DNA from 2 places in the Cellulomonas sp. P4_B5_2 genome. Region 1 is predicted to be linked to the other one. Evidence: riboswitches for the same ligand, from Rfam matches in the RefSeq annotation. Region 1 holds a riboswitch; the other holds the start of a gene.
The links. A riboswitch is a leader RNA that binds a small molecule or an ion and turns the genes downstream of it on or off. The one in region 1 is predicted to bind S-adenosylmethionine.
Positions count from the first base shown of each region.

Region 1 (9,399 bases):
CCGGTGCCACGGCAGTAGCTGCACTCCCCGGACCAGCGCTTGCGACCGGCGCCATCACACCGCTCGCACACCTGCACGGCGGAGCTGCACTCGTCGCACTTCACCATGTCGATCTCCCATTACGTCGTTGTACGGCCCTGCTGTGGGAGAGATCGGCACGTGCCCGGGGTGGACATGAGCCCGCGTGGTCCACGGTTGGTCACGAATCGGTCTCAGTTCGCCAGGGCAAGAGCCATTCGGCTGACCGCCTCGGCGAGGGTCGCCGTCGAGGCGGCGAGGTTCAACCGGACGAACCCCGCGCCCTCGACGCCGAACGTCGGCCCCTGGTTCAGCGCCACCCGACCTCGGTCGAGGGCCAGCCGTGCGGGGTCCGCACCCGCACGCACAGCCGGCACCGCGCGCAGGTCCAGCCACGCGAAGTAGGTGGCGTCAGGAACCGCCCAGGCGGCCTCGGGGAGCGCGTCGGCGAGCAGACCGGAGAGCAGCCGCTGGTTCTCCCCGAGCCCGCGCAACACCTCGTCCAGCCACGGGCCGCAGTCGCGCAGCGCCGCGATCTGCGCGACGGCGCCCAGGTGCATCACGCCGTGGCCGACCAGCTCCGGAAGGCGGGCCAGGTCCTCGGTCGCAGCGGGACCCGGCACCGCGAGGGCGGCCCGCAGGCCAGCCAGGTTGAACGCCTTCGATGCGGAGTGCAAGGCGATCGCGTCGGGGATCTGCGTCGTCGTCGGCACGAAGTGCGGGGCCGAGCCGTCCGCCGTCGTGGGGATCAGCGGCGCGTGGATCTCGTCGGCGACGACCCGCACACCGTGCTGCGCCGCGAGCTCGCCGACCGCCCGGAGCTCGGCCGCCGTGTGCAGGGTGCCCGTCGGGTTGTGCGGGTGGCACAGCAGGTACGCCGCGGGCCGCCCGGTCGCACGTGCGTGTGCGAACGCCTCCCCCAGCGCGGTCAGGTCCAGCCGCCCGTCAGGGCCGAGCGGAGCCGTGACCACCAAGCGGCCGGCGTGCTCGACGAAGCCCCGGAACGGTGGGTACACCGGTGGGTTGATGACGACGGCGTCGCCGGGCCCGGTGAGCAGCCCGAGGACCTCGACGATCCCGAGCATGACGTCGGGCACGGTCCGGGTGGCCGGCACGTCCACGTCCCAGCCGTACCGCTCGGCGGCGAACGCGGCGAAGGCCTCGGCGTAGGAGGTGCCCTCGGCGTACCCGGTGTCCCCGCCGCGCAGCGCGTCGGAGACCGCCCGGATCACCGGCTCCGGCTGCGGGACGTCCATCTCGGCGACGAACAGCGGAAGGACGTCCGGCGGGTAGTGCCGCCACTTCACGCTCGTCCGGCGACGCAGCTGGTCGAGCGGGACGGTGTCGAAGATCGTCACGCGACCGACCCTAGGCGCAGGTGGGCGGCCAGCTGCCTGACGGTGTCGGCGAGCTCGGCCGGCTCGATGACGGCCACCGGGGCGGTGAGCGCGATGCGGGCGACGGTCAGGGCGAGCCAGTCGAGATCCTCGCTACGGATCTGCACGACGCAGGAGTCCGCTCTCGTCTCGATCGGTGTGTGGTCCACCCACCGGAGCTCGAGCTCGGCGAACGGGGCGTCGACCGCGATCGTCGCGTGATGCTGACTGAACATCGAGCCGAGCGAGGTTGCGACGAAGGTCGCCGCATCGCCGCCGGGGATCTGGCGGGGTGTGAAACGACCGCCCGTCAGCCGGGGCTCCCGGAGCCGGTCCAGCCGGAACGTGCGCCAGTCGTCGCGGCGCTGGTCCCATGCCACGAGATACCAGCGACGGCCGGCGGTGACGAGCTGGTGCGGCTGGACGAGCCGTCCGCTGTCCGTGCCGTCATGTCGTCGGTAGTCGAAGCGCACGTCCTCGCGGTCCCGGCACGCTGCGGCGAGCACGCTGAGTGCGTCGGGGTCGACGACGTCGTCGTCGCCCGGCCACCGCATCGAGCTGACGCTCGAGTGCAGCGCCGACACCCGGCGGCGCAGCCGATGGGGCAGCAGCTGTTCGATCGTCGTCAGGGCGCGAAGCGACGTCTCCTCCATGCCGCCGATCGCGGCCTCCGCGGCGTAGCGCAGCCCGACGGCTACCGCGACGGCCTCGTCGTCGTCGAGGACCAGGGGTGGCAGGTGCGCCCCCGTCGCGAGCCGGTAGCCCCCGTCCTTTCCTGACGTGGCGTCGACCGGATAGCCGAGCTCGCGCAGCCGGTCCACGTCGCGGCGCACCGTTCGCTCCGTGATCTCGAGGCGATCGGCGAGCTCGGCACCACCCCACCATCGATGGGTCTGCAGGAGCGAGAGCAGCTGCAACGCTCGACCGGTGGGGTCCTTTCGCATGCTCCGAGTCTGCCACCTCTTGCGGACCGATCCTGTCCGCAATGCTCCCTACGGTGGCGGCAACCGATCAGGCCGCACGCGGCCGATCACCCAGAGCTACGGAGGACCTGCCGTGTTCGATCCGACCGACTTTCCCGAGCCCGCCCTCATCTCCGTCAACGGCGTGACGCTCGAAGTCTTCGAAGCGGGCCAGGAGAATGCCGGCAATCCTGTCGTGCTCTGTCACGGCTGGCCCGAGCATGCCTACTCCTGGCGCTATCAGGTGCCTGCCCTCGTCGCAGCCGGCTACCACGTCATCGTCCCGAACCAGCGGGGTTACGGGAACTCGTCCCGTCCGACCGAGGTGACGGACTACGACATCGGGCACCTGTCGGGTGACCTCGTCGCACTTCTCGACCACTACGGGTACGAGGACGCCCTCTTCATCGGTCACGACTGGGGCGCGAACGTCGTCTGGGGACTGACGTTGTTGCATCCCCACCGCGTCTCCAAGGTGATAAACCTGAGCCTGCCGTACATCGAGCGCGGGGAGATCCCCCCGATCGAGCTCATGGAACAGGTTCTCGGCGGCGACTTCTACTTCGTCCACTTCAATCGACAGCCGGGCGTCGCCGACGCCGTGCTCGACGACAACACGTTCCAGTTCCTTCGCAACCTGTACCGGAAGAACGAGCCGCCCACCGAGCCTCAGCCCGGTATGGCGTGGATCAACCTCGCCAGAGCGGCGACACCACGCGGTGAGCCCGTCATGAGCGACAGCGAGCTGGCCGTCTTCGTCTCCGCCTTCGACGCATCGGGGTTCACGGGCAGCATCAACTGGTACAGGAACCTCGACCGCAACTGGCACCTGCTGGCGGACGTGGACCCCGTCATCCAGCAGCCCGCCCTCATGATCTACGGCGACCGCGATCCGGTCGTGAGGTCGGAGAACCTGTCGACGTTCGTGCCTCACGTGGACGTGGTCAGCCTGGACTCCGGTCCCCCGTACACCTGTGCAGGTGTCCGGGGCCGTGAGCATGCGTCAGAGCGTGGCGCGGACCGCCCGCGTGGCCGCGAGGATGTGCTCCAGCGACGGGGCGACCTCCTCGTAGCGGCGGGTCTTCAGGCCGCAGTCCGGGTTGACCCAGAGCTGGTCGACCGCGATGGCCTTGACGGCCTCCGTGAGCAGCTCCTCGACCTCCGCCTCGCTGGGGACGCGCGGCGAGTGGATGTCGTAGACGCCCGGGCCGATCCCCCGCGGGTAGCCGGCCGCCGAGATGTCGCCGAGGATCTCCATCTTCGAGCGGGCCGCCTCGATGGAGGTCACGTCCGCGTCGAGCCCGTCGATCGCGCCGATGATCTCGCCGAACTCCGAGTAGCACAGGTGCGTGTGGATCTGCGTGTCGGGGCGGACCCCGGCCGTGGCGAGGCGGAACGAGCGCACCGACCAGTCGAGGTACGCGGCGTGGTCCTCGACCCGCAGCGGCAGCAGCTCGCGCAGCGCGGGCTCGTCCACCTGGATGACGGCGATGCCGGCGGCCTCGAGGTCGGCGATCTCGTCGCGCAGGGCAAGGCCCACCTGGTTGGCGGTGTCGCCGAGGGGCTGGTCGTCGCGGACGAACGACCAGGCCAGGATGGTCACCGGGCCGGTGAGCATGCCCTTGACCGGCTTCTCCGTGAGCGACTGCGTGTACGACGACCACTCGACCGTGATCGGCTTCGGCCGCGAGACGTCGCCCCACAGGATCGACGGACGCGTGCAGCGCGAGCCGTAGGACTGGACCCAGCCGTTCTGCGTCACGGCGAACCCGTCGAGGTTCTCCGCGAAGTACTGGACCATGTCGTTGCGCTCGGGCTCGCCGTGCACCAGCACGTCGAAGCCGATCTTCTCCTGCAGCTCGACGACCCGGCGGATCTCCGCCTTCATCTCCTCGTCGTACTGCGCCTCCGTCAGCTCGCCCTTGCCGAACGCAGCGCGCGCGGTGCGGATCTCGGTGGTCTGCGGGAAGGAGCCGATGGACGTCGTCGGCAGCGGGGGCAGGTTGAGCCGGGCGGCCTGCGCGACCTTGCGCTCGTCGAACGAGCCGCGGCTGAACGCATTCTCGCCGAGGGCGGCCACGCGGTCGCGGACCTCCGGGTTGACGACGCCGGGTGCGGTCCGGCGGGAGTTCACCGCGTCCGTGGCGGTGAGCAGCTGCTCGTGGATGGCCTCGCGGCCCTCGGTCAGACCCTCGGCCAGGGTGACGACCTCGACGACCTTCTCGTCGGCGAACGCGAGCCAGGTCTTCAGGGTCTCGTCGAGGTTCGGCTCGTCCGTGAGCGTGTGCGGCACGTGGAACAGGGACGTCGAGGTGCCGACGGTGACCGCGGCCGCGCCGAGGCCCTCGAGCTGCTCGAGGACGGCCAGCTTGGCGTCCAGGTCCGCGCGCCAGATGTTGTGGCCGTCGATCACGCCGGCGACCAGCGTCTTGGTCTCCAGGCCCGGGACCGACTCGGCAGGCGCGTGACCGCGGATCAGGTCGATGCCGATGGCCTCGACGTCCGTCGCGGCGAGCACCGGGAACGCCGCGGCGAGGTCGCCGTAGGGGGCCGCGACCAGGATGGCCGGGCGCTCCGGGGGGGTCAGCTCGGTGGCCAGCGCGCGGTACGCCTCGATCACGGACGCGAGCAGCTGCTCGGCCGGGACGGCGACGGAGTCGGAGACCAGGGCGGGCTCCTCCAGCTGCACCCAGGTGGCACCCGCGGCGGCGAGGTCCTTGAGCAGCTCGGCGTAGACCGGCAGCAGGTCCGCCAGGCGGTCGATCGGGGCGAAGCCCTCGGGGGCGTCCTCCGTGGCCTTGGCCAGCGCCAGGTACGTGACGGGGCCGACGATGACCGGACGCGTGAGGACGCCGTCCGCGAGGGCCTCGGTGAACTCGCGCACCGGGCGGGTGCTCGCGTAGCGGAAGGTCGTCTCCGGGCCGATCTCCGGGACCAGGTAGTGGTAGTTGGTGTCGAACCACTTGGTCATCTCGAGCGGCAGGTCGTCGCCGCGGCCGCGGGCCACGGTCGAGTACCCGGCCAGGTCGAGCGACCCGTCGGCGCCCACGACGTCCGCGAAGCGGGCCGGGACAGCGCCGATCACGGCGGTGGCGTCGAGCACCTGGTCGTAGAACGAGAACGCGCTCGGGATCGCCGGCACGTCGGTGGCCAGGCCGAGCTCGGCCAGCCGCGTGCGGGTGCGGCGACGCAGGTCGGCGGCGGTGGCCTCGACCTCGTCGGCCGACGTGCGACCTGCCCAGAACGCTTCGAGGGCCTTCTTCAGCTCGCGGCGCGGGCCGATGCGGGGGTAGCCGAGCACGGAGCTGGCGGGGAAGATCGGGCGGTTCTCGGTCATGTGGTTCAGTCCCTCGGGGGTCGGGCGGGTGCCGTGTCCTGCGGCCAGCTGGCCAGGTCGGGAGCTGTCCGAGCTCCGCCGTCGAGGTGTGCACCCTCGAGCAGGTCAAGTGCGGCGTGGTGCTGGTTGAACGTGTAGAGGTGGACGCCGGGTGCGCCGCCGTCCAGGACGCCGTTGACCAGGTCGACGCTGGCCCGGATGCCCCGGCGATGACGGTCGAGCTCGTCGTCGGCGGATCCGAGCAGGTCGATCAGGTCCTTCGGCACCGGGACGCCGGTCAGCTCCTGCACGCGCAGCAGCCGGGCCGGGTCCGTGGTCGGGATGATGCCCGGGATGATCGGGATGGTCACGCCGGCCTCACGGGCCTCCGCGACGATACCGAGATAGTCGTCCGCGTCGAAGAACACCTGCGTGATCGCGAAGTCGGCGCCGGCCTCCTGCTTGGCCAGCAGCGAGGCGACGTCCTGCGCGCGGGTGCCGCCCGTGGCGTGGTTGCCGCGCGGGAACGCCGCGACCGCGACGGACAGGGGTCGCACCCGAGCCCGCACCGCCTGCGACGGGCTGTCCAGGCACCGCTGCGCCTCGATCTCGCGCAGGAGCTCGACCAGCTCGCCCGCGGTCTGCAGGCCGTCCGGGTGGGCCTGCCAGTCGCTCTGGTCCGTGGGCGGGTCGCCCCGCAGGGCGAGGAACGACCGCAGGCCCTCGTCGAGGAACTCCCCGACGATCGTCGTGATCTCCTCGCGCGAGGTCCCGACGCAGGTCAGGTGGGCGATCGGGTTGAGCGACGTCTCCTGCAGCAGCCGGCGGACCAGCGCGCGCGTGGTGAGTCGCGTCTTGCCCGAGGCGCCGTAGGTGACCGAGACGAAGTCGGGGTGCACCGACTCGAGCTCGCGGATGGTGGCCCACAGGCGGGGAGCCGCGTCGGGGTTCCGGGGCGGGAAGAGCTCGAACGAGATCGTCGGGCGGTCGTTCGCGTTCTGCGCCCGGCGGGCGGGCGCGGTGTGCAGCCCGGGGGTGCGGGGCTCAGCCACGGCTGCGCTCACGGCGCGGCCGGCGGGGTCGTCGGCACCGGGGTGGTGCGGGGACAGGTGTCCTGTGGGGGCATGACTCACTCCATCGCCCCTGGCGGAAGCACCCACACCCTCGCGAGGAGGGGGGTTGCTGCGGCGTCGTCGAGCCAGGTCTCTCGGCCGCTCTGGATGGTAGCCGCGATGGTAGTCCGCAGATCACATGCTGGGCAACAGTGATCGACCCGTGAGACGGCGCCGTCCGCGGAGCATGTCTGCTTCGGCGCCCGTCTAGTGCGGGCGGCGCGGGGCCAGGTTCGAGGAGCGCATGCGGCTGCGCTGCGACGGGACGTCGAACCACGAGTTCGGCGAGCCGGCCGGGACGGACAGCAGCCCGACCTGGACGGCCTCGAGGATCTCTGCATCGGGGACGACGTTGTCCGTGAGCGCCTCGGCCGCCTCGCGCGCGGCATCACGCCGAACGTCAGGGTCGGGCATCTCCGTCATGGCTGGCACTGTAGTCCGCAGGGTGCGTGGTGCCGAGAGGGCAGCCGCACGATCACCCGCCAGAAGCAAATCTCACCCGGCAAGCTCTCCGGTGCCGGCAGAGCCCCACGCCGCCGGGCACGTGGCCAGGTGGTCGTCGACGACACCGCACGCCTGCATCGCCGCGTAGGCGGTGACCGGGCCGACGAACCGGAACCCGAGCGACTTCAGCTCCTTGGCCAGCGCGCGGCTCTCCGGCGTCTGCGCGGGCACGCCCGCCCAGCCCGAGGGGCGCTGGTAACCCGTCCGGTCGGGGGCGTGCGACCACAGGACCTGGTCGAGAGTGCGACCCGCCGCGTGCAGCTCGCGCAGGGCACGGCCGTTGGCGATCGTCGCCTCGATCTTGGCGCGGTTGCGCACGATGCCGGCGTCGGCCATCAGGCGGGCCACGTCGTCGTCACCGAACTCCGCGACCACCTCCGGGTCGAAGTCCGCGAACGCCGTGCGGAACGCGGGCCTCTTGCGCAGGATCGTGATCCAGGCGAGGCCCGACTGGAAGCCTTCCAGGGCGAGCCGCTCGTAGAGGGCGTGCTCGTCGTGGACGGGCTTGCCCCACTCCTCGTCGTGGTACTGCTCGTACAGGGGGGTGCCGTCGCCGAAGCAGCGGCCGGTGCGCGGGGCGTCGGGCGAGGTCATGCGTCGAGTCTGCCCGGCCGCGCCGACATCGTGACCGCCGCTTGTGCAGGCGACGGGGCTGTGGGCGGCTCAGGAGGCCAGGGTGATGAGCCGCTCGATCCCGTCGAGGATGAGTACGGTGCCGAAGTCCAGCTCGTCGTCCTCGGGCGCGTCCTCCGGGAAGGAGAAGGCGCCCGCGGTTGCCGCCCGCAGCAGCGTGGGGTGCTCGTCCGCGGAGGCGAGCATCGTGATGAGCTCTCCCAGGTCCGGCGGCAGGGCTCCCCCGGCGGTGGTGCCGACCGCGGCGGTGCGCCCGGCGCCGCTCAGCTCCTCGCCGATCCGCAGCTGGTCCAGGGTGTGCGAGGCGAGCAGGCCGATCGCCCCCACCTTCTGGTCCTCCGACAGCGGGGTGCCGTCGAGCGCCGAGAGCATCGCCTCCATCCAGGCGAGCCGCCCGGGCCCGACCGCGTGCAGGACCGCGGACGCCCGCGCCAGCCACGGGTGCGCGCGCAGGATCGGCTGCTGGACGGCGAGGACGAGCTCGAGCCGCTCCCGCCAGCCACCCACCTCGGGCCCGAGGACGGGCGGCCGGCCCGACGCCCGGTCCGACATGAGGCTGAGCACCTCGTCCTTGGACGAGACGTACCGGTACAGGGACATCGTGGTGAACCCGAGCGACTCGGCGAGCCGGGCCATGGACACGGACTCGATCCCCTCGCTGTCGGCCAGCGCGATGCCGGCGTCGGCGATCTGCTCGAGCGTCAGACCCGGCCGCGGCCCGGGCCGGCCGGGGGCCGGTGTGCGCCACAGGACGGCGATCCCGGGCGGGAGGTCGATCGGCGCGCCCTCGGAGCCGGCCACGCGCACGGCGTGCCGGCGCGCCTTCTCCGCCTCGCGCGCAGCCTGCTGCTGGGCCAGGGCCGCGGCACGCTGCGCCTTCTCCGCCTCCCGGAGCTGGCGGGCCGCCTCCTTGACCGCCTGCTGAGCGGCTCGCTCCTGCTCCTTGCGTCGGCGCTCCTCCTCCTTGGCCGCGTCCTGCAGGGCCTTCAGGCGGTCGCGCTCGCGGCGCTCGACCTGCTTGCGGGCGTCGCGGTCGGCCTTCTCGAGGTCGCTCCTGGCGCGCTCGGCCTCCTTGGCCTCCGCGCGCTCGGCCTTCTCGCGGTCGCGTCGCAGCAGCTCGGCCTCGCGGCGGGCCTCCTCGGCCTCTCGTGCCTCGTCGTCGTCCACGGCACCTCCTTGACCCGTGATCCTACAAGTGTGTATGAAGTACACACACAGTTTACGACATACACAGAAAGCGAGATCGCGATGACTGCTCCTGTCGTCGTCGCCCGGGGGCTGCGCAAGTCCTACGGCGACCTGACCGTGCTCGACGGCGTCGACCTCGACGTCGGCAAGGGGGAGGTGCTCGCCCTGCTCGGCCCCAACGGCGCCGGCAAGACCACGACGGTCCGCATCCTGTCCACGCTCCTGCGGCCCGACGGCGGCACCGCGTACGTCGCGGGCAAGGACGTGGTGCGTCAGCCGGCTCAGGTGCG
Region 1 is NZ_JBFUHU010000060.1:10,392-19,790, reverse strand. Features, by position in the region: gene AC1DUQ_RS06175 (MalY/PatB family protein) at 213-1,376, opposite strand; gene AC1DUQ_RS06170 (helix-turn-helix transcriptional regulator) at 1,373-2,338, opposite strand; partial or broken gene AC1DUQ_RS06165 (alpha/beta hydrolase) at 2,337-3,242, shown strand; gene metE (5-methyltetrahydropteroyltriglutamate--homocysteine S-methyltransferase) at 3,360-5,693, opposite strand; gene AC1DUQ_RS06155 (methylenetetrahydrofolate reductase) at 5,699-6,724, opposite strand; SAM riboswitch class I at 6,804-6,899, opposite strand; gene AC1DUQ_RS06150 (hypothetical protein) at 6,992-7,207, opposite strand; gene AC1DUQ_RS06145 (DNA-3-methyladenine glycosylase I) at 7,280-7,882, opposite strand; gene AC1DUQ_RS06140 (TetR/AcrR family transcriptional regulator) at 7,952-9,088, opposite strand; gene AC1DUQ_RS06135 (ATP-binding cassette domain-containing protein) at 9,170-9,399, shown strand, end outside.

Region 2 (5,470 bases), on a different contig from region 1:
CCCCCCCCCGCCCGAGGTTGCTCAGAGGTCAGCCGGTCGCAGGACGAACGTGATCGCGTGCGCGATCTGCACGTTGCCCGCGTTCAGGTCGAGCTTGCCGCGGATCAGGAACGGGTTGAGGTCGTTGCGGTCCTGGTCGCGCAGCTGCACGATCCCCCAGCGCTTCGAGAGCACGTCGACGGTGAACGTGCCGCCCTGCGCGGTGGTGAGGACGGCGTTGTCGCTGGCCAGCGCCGTGGCCGAGTCGATCGTCGCGCCCGCGACGACGTGGTAGAGCAGCACCTGCTCGATCGCGTCGATGCCGACCGCGCCCGCGAGCGCGGTGAGCACCTGCTCCTCCGTGCCGTACCAGCGGTGGGTCAGGTCCTTGGCCAGCAGCTGGAAGGCGCGGTCCGTGGGGACGAACGCGGTCAGCGGGACCGTGCCGTCGGCCAGGACGGCGACCGGGCTGGTCGGCTTGGCGGCGAGCACCGCACCGACGGCCTGGTCGAGGATGTCGAAGTCGTACCAGTTCCGGTCGAAGGTGTCCCCGTCCGAGGTGAGCAGGGCGGCCAGGCTCGACGTGCCGGTGGGCGCCGCGGTCGCGGCGGGCGCCAGGGCGACCCCGGCTCCGGCGACCAGGCCGGCGGCGACGAGGGTGGAGAGCGTGCGACGGATCCTCATGGTGGCTCCTACGGACGACGGTCGCGGCCGACGCCGTGCGCCGCGCCGCGCGGACGCCGGAGGGCGCCCTGTGTCCTCTTCGCCCGTTCCCCCGCGCCCGGATGCACGTCGAGGCCGCCGCGGACGAGATCGTGCGTTCGGCACGAGATCGCGGGTGTGAACTGACGATCTCGTGCCGAACCCACGAGCTCGCGCCGGGGACCTCGCGAGAGGTCAGTCGTCCAGGGCCGGTCCGCACGCTGCCGCGGCGGTCGCCGCCAGGTGGTCCAGGCCGTGCACCGCGAGCAGCGGGCGGGTGTCGTCGACGACCGCCCAGCAGCCGTCGACCACCTCGTAGCGGACGGCCGGACCCGTGGCGAGGTACTCGGTCAGGGCCGTGATCAGGCGGTCGACGGACTCGCTGGTGGTGCCGACGCCGACCGACGCGCGGATGGCGCCGTTCGACGCGCCCAGGTGTGCCAGCAGCGGGTGAGCGCAGAACCGGCCGTCGCGGACGCCGATCCCGTGCTCGGCGGCGAGGTACGCGGCGACCAGGCCCGGGTCGTGGTCCGGCACCGTGAACGTGAGGACGCCGACCGGTGCCGCGGAGTCCGGCCAGATGCGCGCGATCTCCACGCCGTCGATGGCCGACAGCCCCTGGACCAGGCGCTCACGCAGCGCCTCCTCGTGCGCGGCGAGGGCACCAGCCGGAAGGGCCGCGAGCTGGTCGCAGGCCTCCGCGAGCGCGATCGCGCCGAGCACGTTGGGCGACCCGGCCTCGTGCCGCGCCGGCGCCGGCTGCCAGACCGTCCGGTCCGCCCGCACGTCGCGCACCGCACCTCCCCCTGCGAGGTATGGCGTGCCGGTGTCGAGCCAGTCGCGACGGCCGACGAGGGCCCCCGCCCCGAACGGTGCGTACGTCTTGTGCCCCGAGAACGCGACGTAGTCGGCGTCCGTCCCGGCCAGCGAGAAGCCCCGGTGCGGCACCAGCTGGGCGCCGTCCACCGCCACGCGGGCACCCTCGGCGTGGGCGAGCGCGACGACCTGGTCGATCGGCAGCGCCTCCCCCGTCACGTTCGACGCGCCGGTGATCGTGACCAGCGCGTACGGCTGGCGGGCGAGCTCGTCGCGCAGGGCGTCGAGGGTCGCGGCGACGGTCGACGCGATCGGCAGGATGGTGGTCCGATTGCCGTGCCGCTCGGAGGACTGCACCCACGGCAGCAGGTTGGCGTGGTGCTCGACGTCCAGCACCAGGACGCGGCCCCCCGACGGGACGACGCCGGCCAGCAGGTTGAGCGAGTCCGTGGTGTTGCGGGTGATGATCGCGACGTCGTCGGGACGGGCGTCGACGAACCGCGCGATGGTCTGGCGCGCGGACTCGTACAGCGCGGTGGACACCTGGGACAGGTACCCGGCGCCGCGGTGCACGGACGCGTACAGCGGCAGGACCTCGGTGACGCGGGCGGCGACGGCCTCGAGCGCCGGGGCACTGGCCGCGTAGTCGAGGTTGGCGTAGACGCGGTGCGTGCCGTCCACCAGCGGGACGGTGGTAGTGCCGCCGACCACGGGGAGCAGGGCGCTCACCTCGGTCGCACACGAGAGGCGCTCGGCGGTGACAGTCATGGTGGGTCCTCCGACACGTTCCGGGGGAACACCCGTCGAACAGGTGGGACCCCGCGCTTGCCGAGCCCCGGACGGGACGCGGCCAGGTCGTCACCCGGGGCACCCCACCGCGGAGGAGGGTTGCCGGCCAGCGAGCCGGGGCTTGACGCTGGCGCTCATGACCTGCAACGAGGGTCCCGGCACCTCCCCGTGGCTGTCAACGCGCCGCGGGCTTCGTCTCGCCCACCGGGACGCCTTGTCCACCACTTGGAAGGAGGGTCCCGCCGCGCGTAGCATCACGGCCACCATCCAGAGCGGCTGAGAGATCTGGCTCGACGACGCCGCAGCAACCCGCGGGCACCCTGTGCCCGGCCGAGGGTGCTACCGCCAGGACCGATGAGACGAGGGCCTCGATGAGCTACGCCGGTGACCTGACCCCCCAGCAGGCCTGGGACCTGCTGACGTCCGACGAGAGCGCGGTGCTCGTCGACGTCCGCACGGACGCCGAGTGGCGCTACGTGGGCATCCCCGACTCGGCCCCGATCGACGGTCGCGCCGCCCTGGTCGAGTGGGTGTCGTACCCGTCGGGACGCCCGAACCCACAGTTCCTCAAGCAGCTGGCCGACGCCGGCGTCGCGCCCGGCCGCCCGGTCGTGTTCCTGTGCCGCTCGGGGGTCCGCTCCGTCGCCGCCGCGCAGGCGGCCACCGCGGCGGGCCTCGGCCCGGCCTACAACGTGCTCGAGGGCTTCGAGGGCGACGTCGGTCCGGACGGCCACCGCGGCCACTCCGGCTGGCGCGCGGCGGGGCTCCCCTGGCGGCAGGCGTGAGCGACCGGCGCGTCCCCGGGCCCGCCGACTGGGACGACCGCCGCACCCCGCGCACCGACCTGCGCCCGGACACCCTCGCCGTCCGCGGCGGTCTGGTGCGGTCGCAGTTCAACGAGACGTCCGAGGCCCTGTTCCTCACGCAGGGCTACGTCTACTCCGCCGCCGCCGAGGCCGAGGCCGCGTTCGCCGGGGAGGCCGACCGCTTCCTGTACTCCCGCTACGGCAACCCGACGGTGTCCACCTTCGAGGAGCGCCTGCGCCTGCTCGAGGGCGCCGAGGCCGCGTTCGCCACGGCGTCGGGCATGTCGGCGGTGTTCACGTCGATCGCCGCGATCGTGCAGTCGGGGTCGCGCATCGTCTCCGCCCGGGCGCTGTTCGGCTCCACCGTGGTGATCTTCGAGGAGATCCTGGCCAAGTGGGGCGTGCGGACCGACTACGTCGACGGCCACGAGCTGGCGCAGTGGCAGGAGGCGCTCTCCACGCCGGCCGACGTCGTGTTCTTCGAGACGCCGTCCAACCCGATGCAGGACCTGGTCGACATCGCCGCGGTCAGCCGGCTCGCGCACGCCGCAGGCGCCACGGTGATCGTCGACAACGTGTTCGCCACCCCCGTCCTGTCCCGGCCGCTGGAGCTGGGCGCGGACGTCATCGTGTACTCCGCGACCAAGCACATCGACGGCCAGGGCCGCGTGCTCGGCGGCGCGATCCTGGGCACCGACGAGTACATCCACGGCCCGGTGCAGACGCTCATCCGGAACACCGGACCGTCGCTGTCGGCGTTCAACGCGTGGGTGCTGCTCAAGGGGCTGGAGACGTTGTCGCTGCGCGTCCGGCACCAGACGGCGTCGGCCCTGCAGGTGGCCACGTGGCTCGAGCAGCAGCCCGGCGTCTCGCTGGTCCGGTACCCCTACCTTCCGTCGCACCCCCAGCACGAGCTCGCCCTGGCGCAGCAGTCGGGCGGCGGGACCGTCGTGACGTTCAACCTCGCGGTGCCGGACGGGTCGACGCCCGACGTCGCCAAGAAGGTCACGTTCGGCGTGCTCGACGCGCTGCGGATCGTGGACATCTCCAACAACCTCGGCGACGCCAAGTCGATGGTCACCCACCCGGCGACGACCACGCACCGCAAGCTCGGCCCCGAGGGGCGTGCGGCAGTGGGGATCGCCGAGTCGACGATCCGGCTGTCCGTGGGCCTCGAGGACCCCGCGGACCTCATCGACGACCTCACCCTGGCGCTGGCGACCCTCGACGCCTGACCCTGCGCCACACTGACGGCATGCCCCGGTCGTCGTCGCTCGTCCGCCTGCTCGTGGGGCTTCTCGCCGGGGTCGCCGTCGGGCTCGCGATCGACTGGACCTCGGCGGTCGCGGCGGTGCTCGCGGGCTGGGCGACCACGGCGGCGGTCTTCGTGGTCTGGACGTGGGTCGCGGTCGCGCCGATGGACCCGTCGTCCACCGCGTCCCACGCGACCCGTGAGGAGCCGACCCGGTTCGGCGCGCACCTCGTGGTGGTCGCGGCAGCGGTCGTGACGCTGGTCGGGGTCGTCCTCGTGCTCGTCGACAAGGAGATCGGCCAGCTGCTTCCGACGGTCGCCGTGCTGGCCAGCGTGCTGGCGTCGTGGGCGGCCATCCACACCGTGTTCGCGCTCCGGTACGCACGGATGTACCTGACCGACGGCGCGCGCGGGATCGACTTCCACATGGACTCGCCGCCGCGGTACACCGACTTCGCGTACGTCGCCGTGACCGTGGGGATGAGCTTCGCGATCTCCGACACGGACCTCGGCTCGTCGGCCATGCGCCGGACAGCTCTGGTCCACGCGCTGCTCAGCTACCTGTTCGGCACCGTGATCATCGCCCTGCTGGTCAACCTCGTCGCGTCGATGTGACGCCTCATGTCGGTCCCCCGCGGGATGCTCGGACCATGACCGACACCGACTACGACGCGATCGCCGACGACCTGGTCGCCCGCGGCGCCACCCGCGCGCAGATGATGGGCCGCCCGATCCTCAAGGTCGGATCGACCATGTTCGCCGCGCACATCGGCGACGACCGGCTCGCCGTGAAGCTCGGGCGGGACAGCGCGGAGCACGCGGACGCCCTGGCGCTGCCCGGCGCGACCGTGTGGTCCCCCGGCGACAGCGGGCGGCTGTTCTACGACTGGGTGGCGCTGCCGGCGTCCGCGGAGGACGACTGGATGCGGTTCGCCGAGATCGCGCGGGTGCGCGCTCAGACGTCCTTGGCCATCCAGAGCGACAGGAAGTCGCCGTCGTACGGGAAGAAGGGGACGACCGGGCGGTAGCCCGCGGACAGGTAGAGCGTGACCGCCTCGGGCTGGCGGATGCCGGTCTGGAGCACCACGCTGGTCAGCCCGAAGGCGCGGGCGTCGTCCTCGATCGC
Region 2 is NZ_JBFUHU010000107.1:14,392-19,861, reverse strand. Features, by position in the region: gene AC1DUQ_RS09660 (fasciclin domain-containing protein) at 22-663, opposite strand; gene AC1DUQ_RS09655 (aminotransferase class V-fold PLP-dependent enzyme) at 877-2,265, opposite strand; SAM riboswitch class IV at 2,314-2,428, opposite strand; SAM riboswitch class I at 2,547-2,662, shown strand; gene AC1DUQ_RS09650 (rhodanese-like domain-containing protein) at 2,658-3,071, shown strand; gene AC1DUQ_RS09645 (O-succinylhomoserine sulfhydrylase) at 3,131-4,327, shown strand; gene AC1DUQ_RS09640 (DUF1345 domain-containing protein) at 4,348-4,959, shown strand; gene AC1DUQ_RS09635 (hypothetical protein) at 4,995-5,372, shown strand; gene AC1DUQ_RS09630 (GNAT family N-acetyltransferase) at 5,300-5,470, opposite strand, start outside.
Region 2: linked by a shared signal. The riboswitch ahead of AC1DUQ_RS09650 (rhodanese-like domain-containing protein) and the one ahead of AC1DUQ_RS06155 (methylenetetrahydrofolate reductase) in region 1 are both predicted to bind S-adenosylmethionine.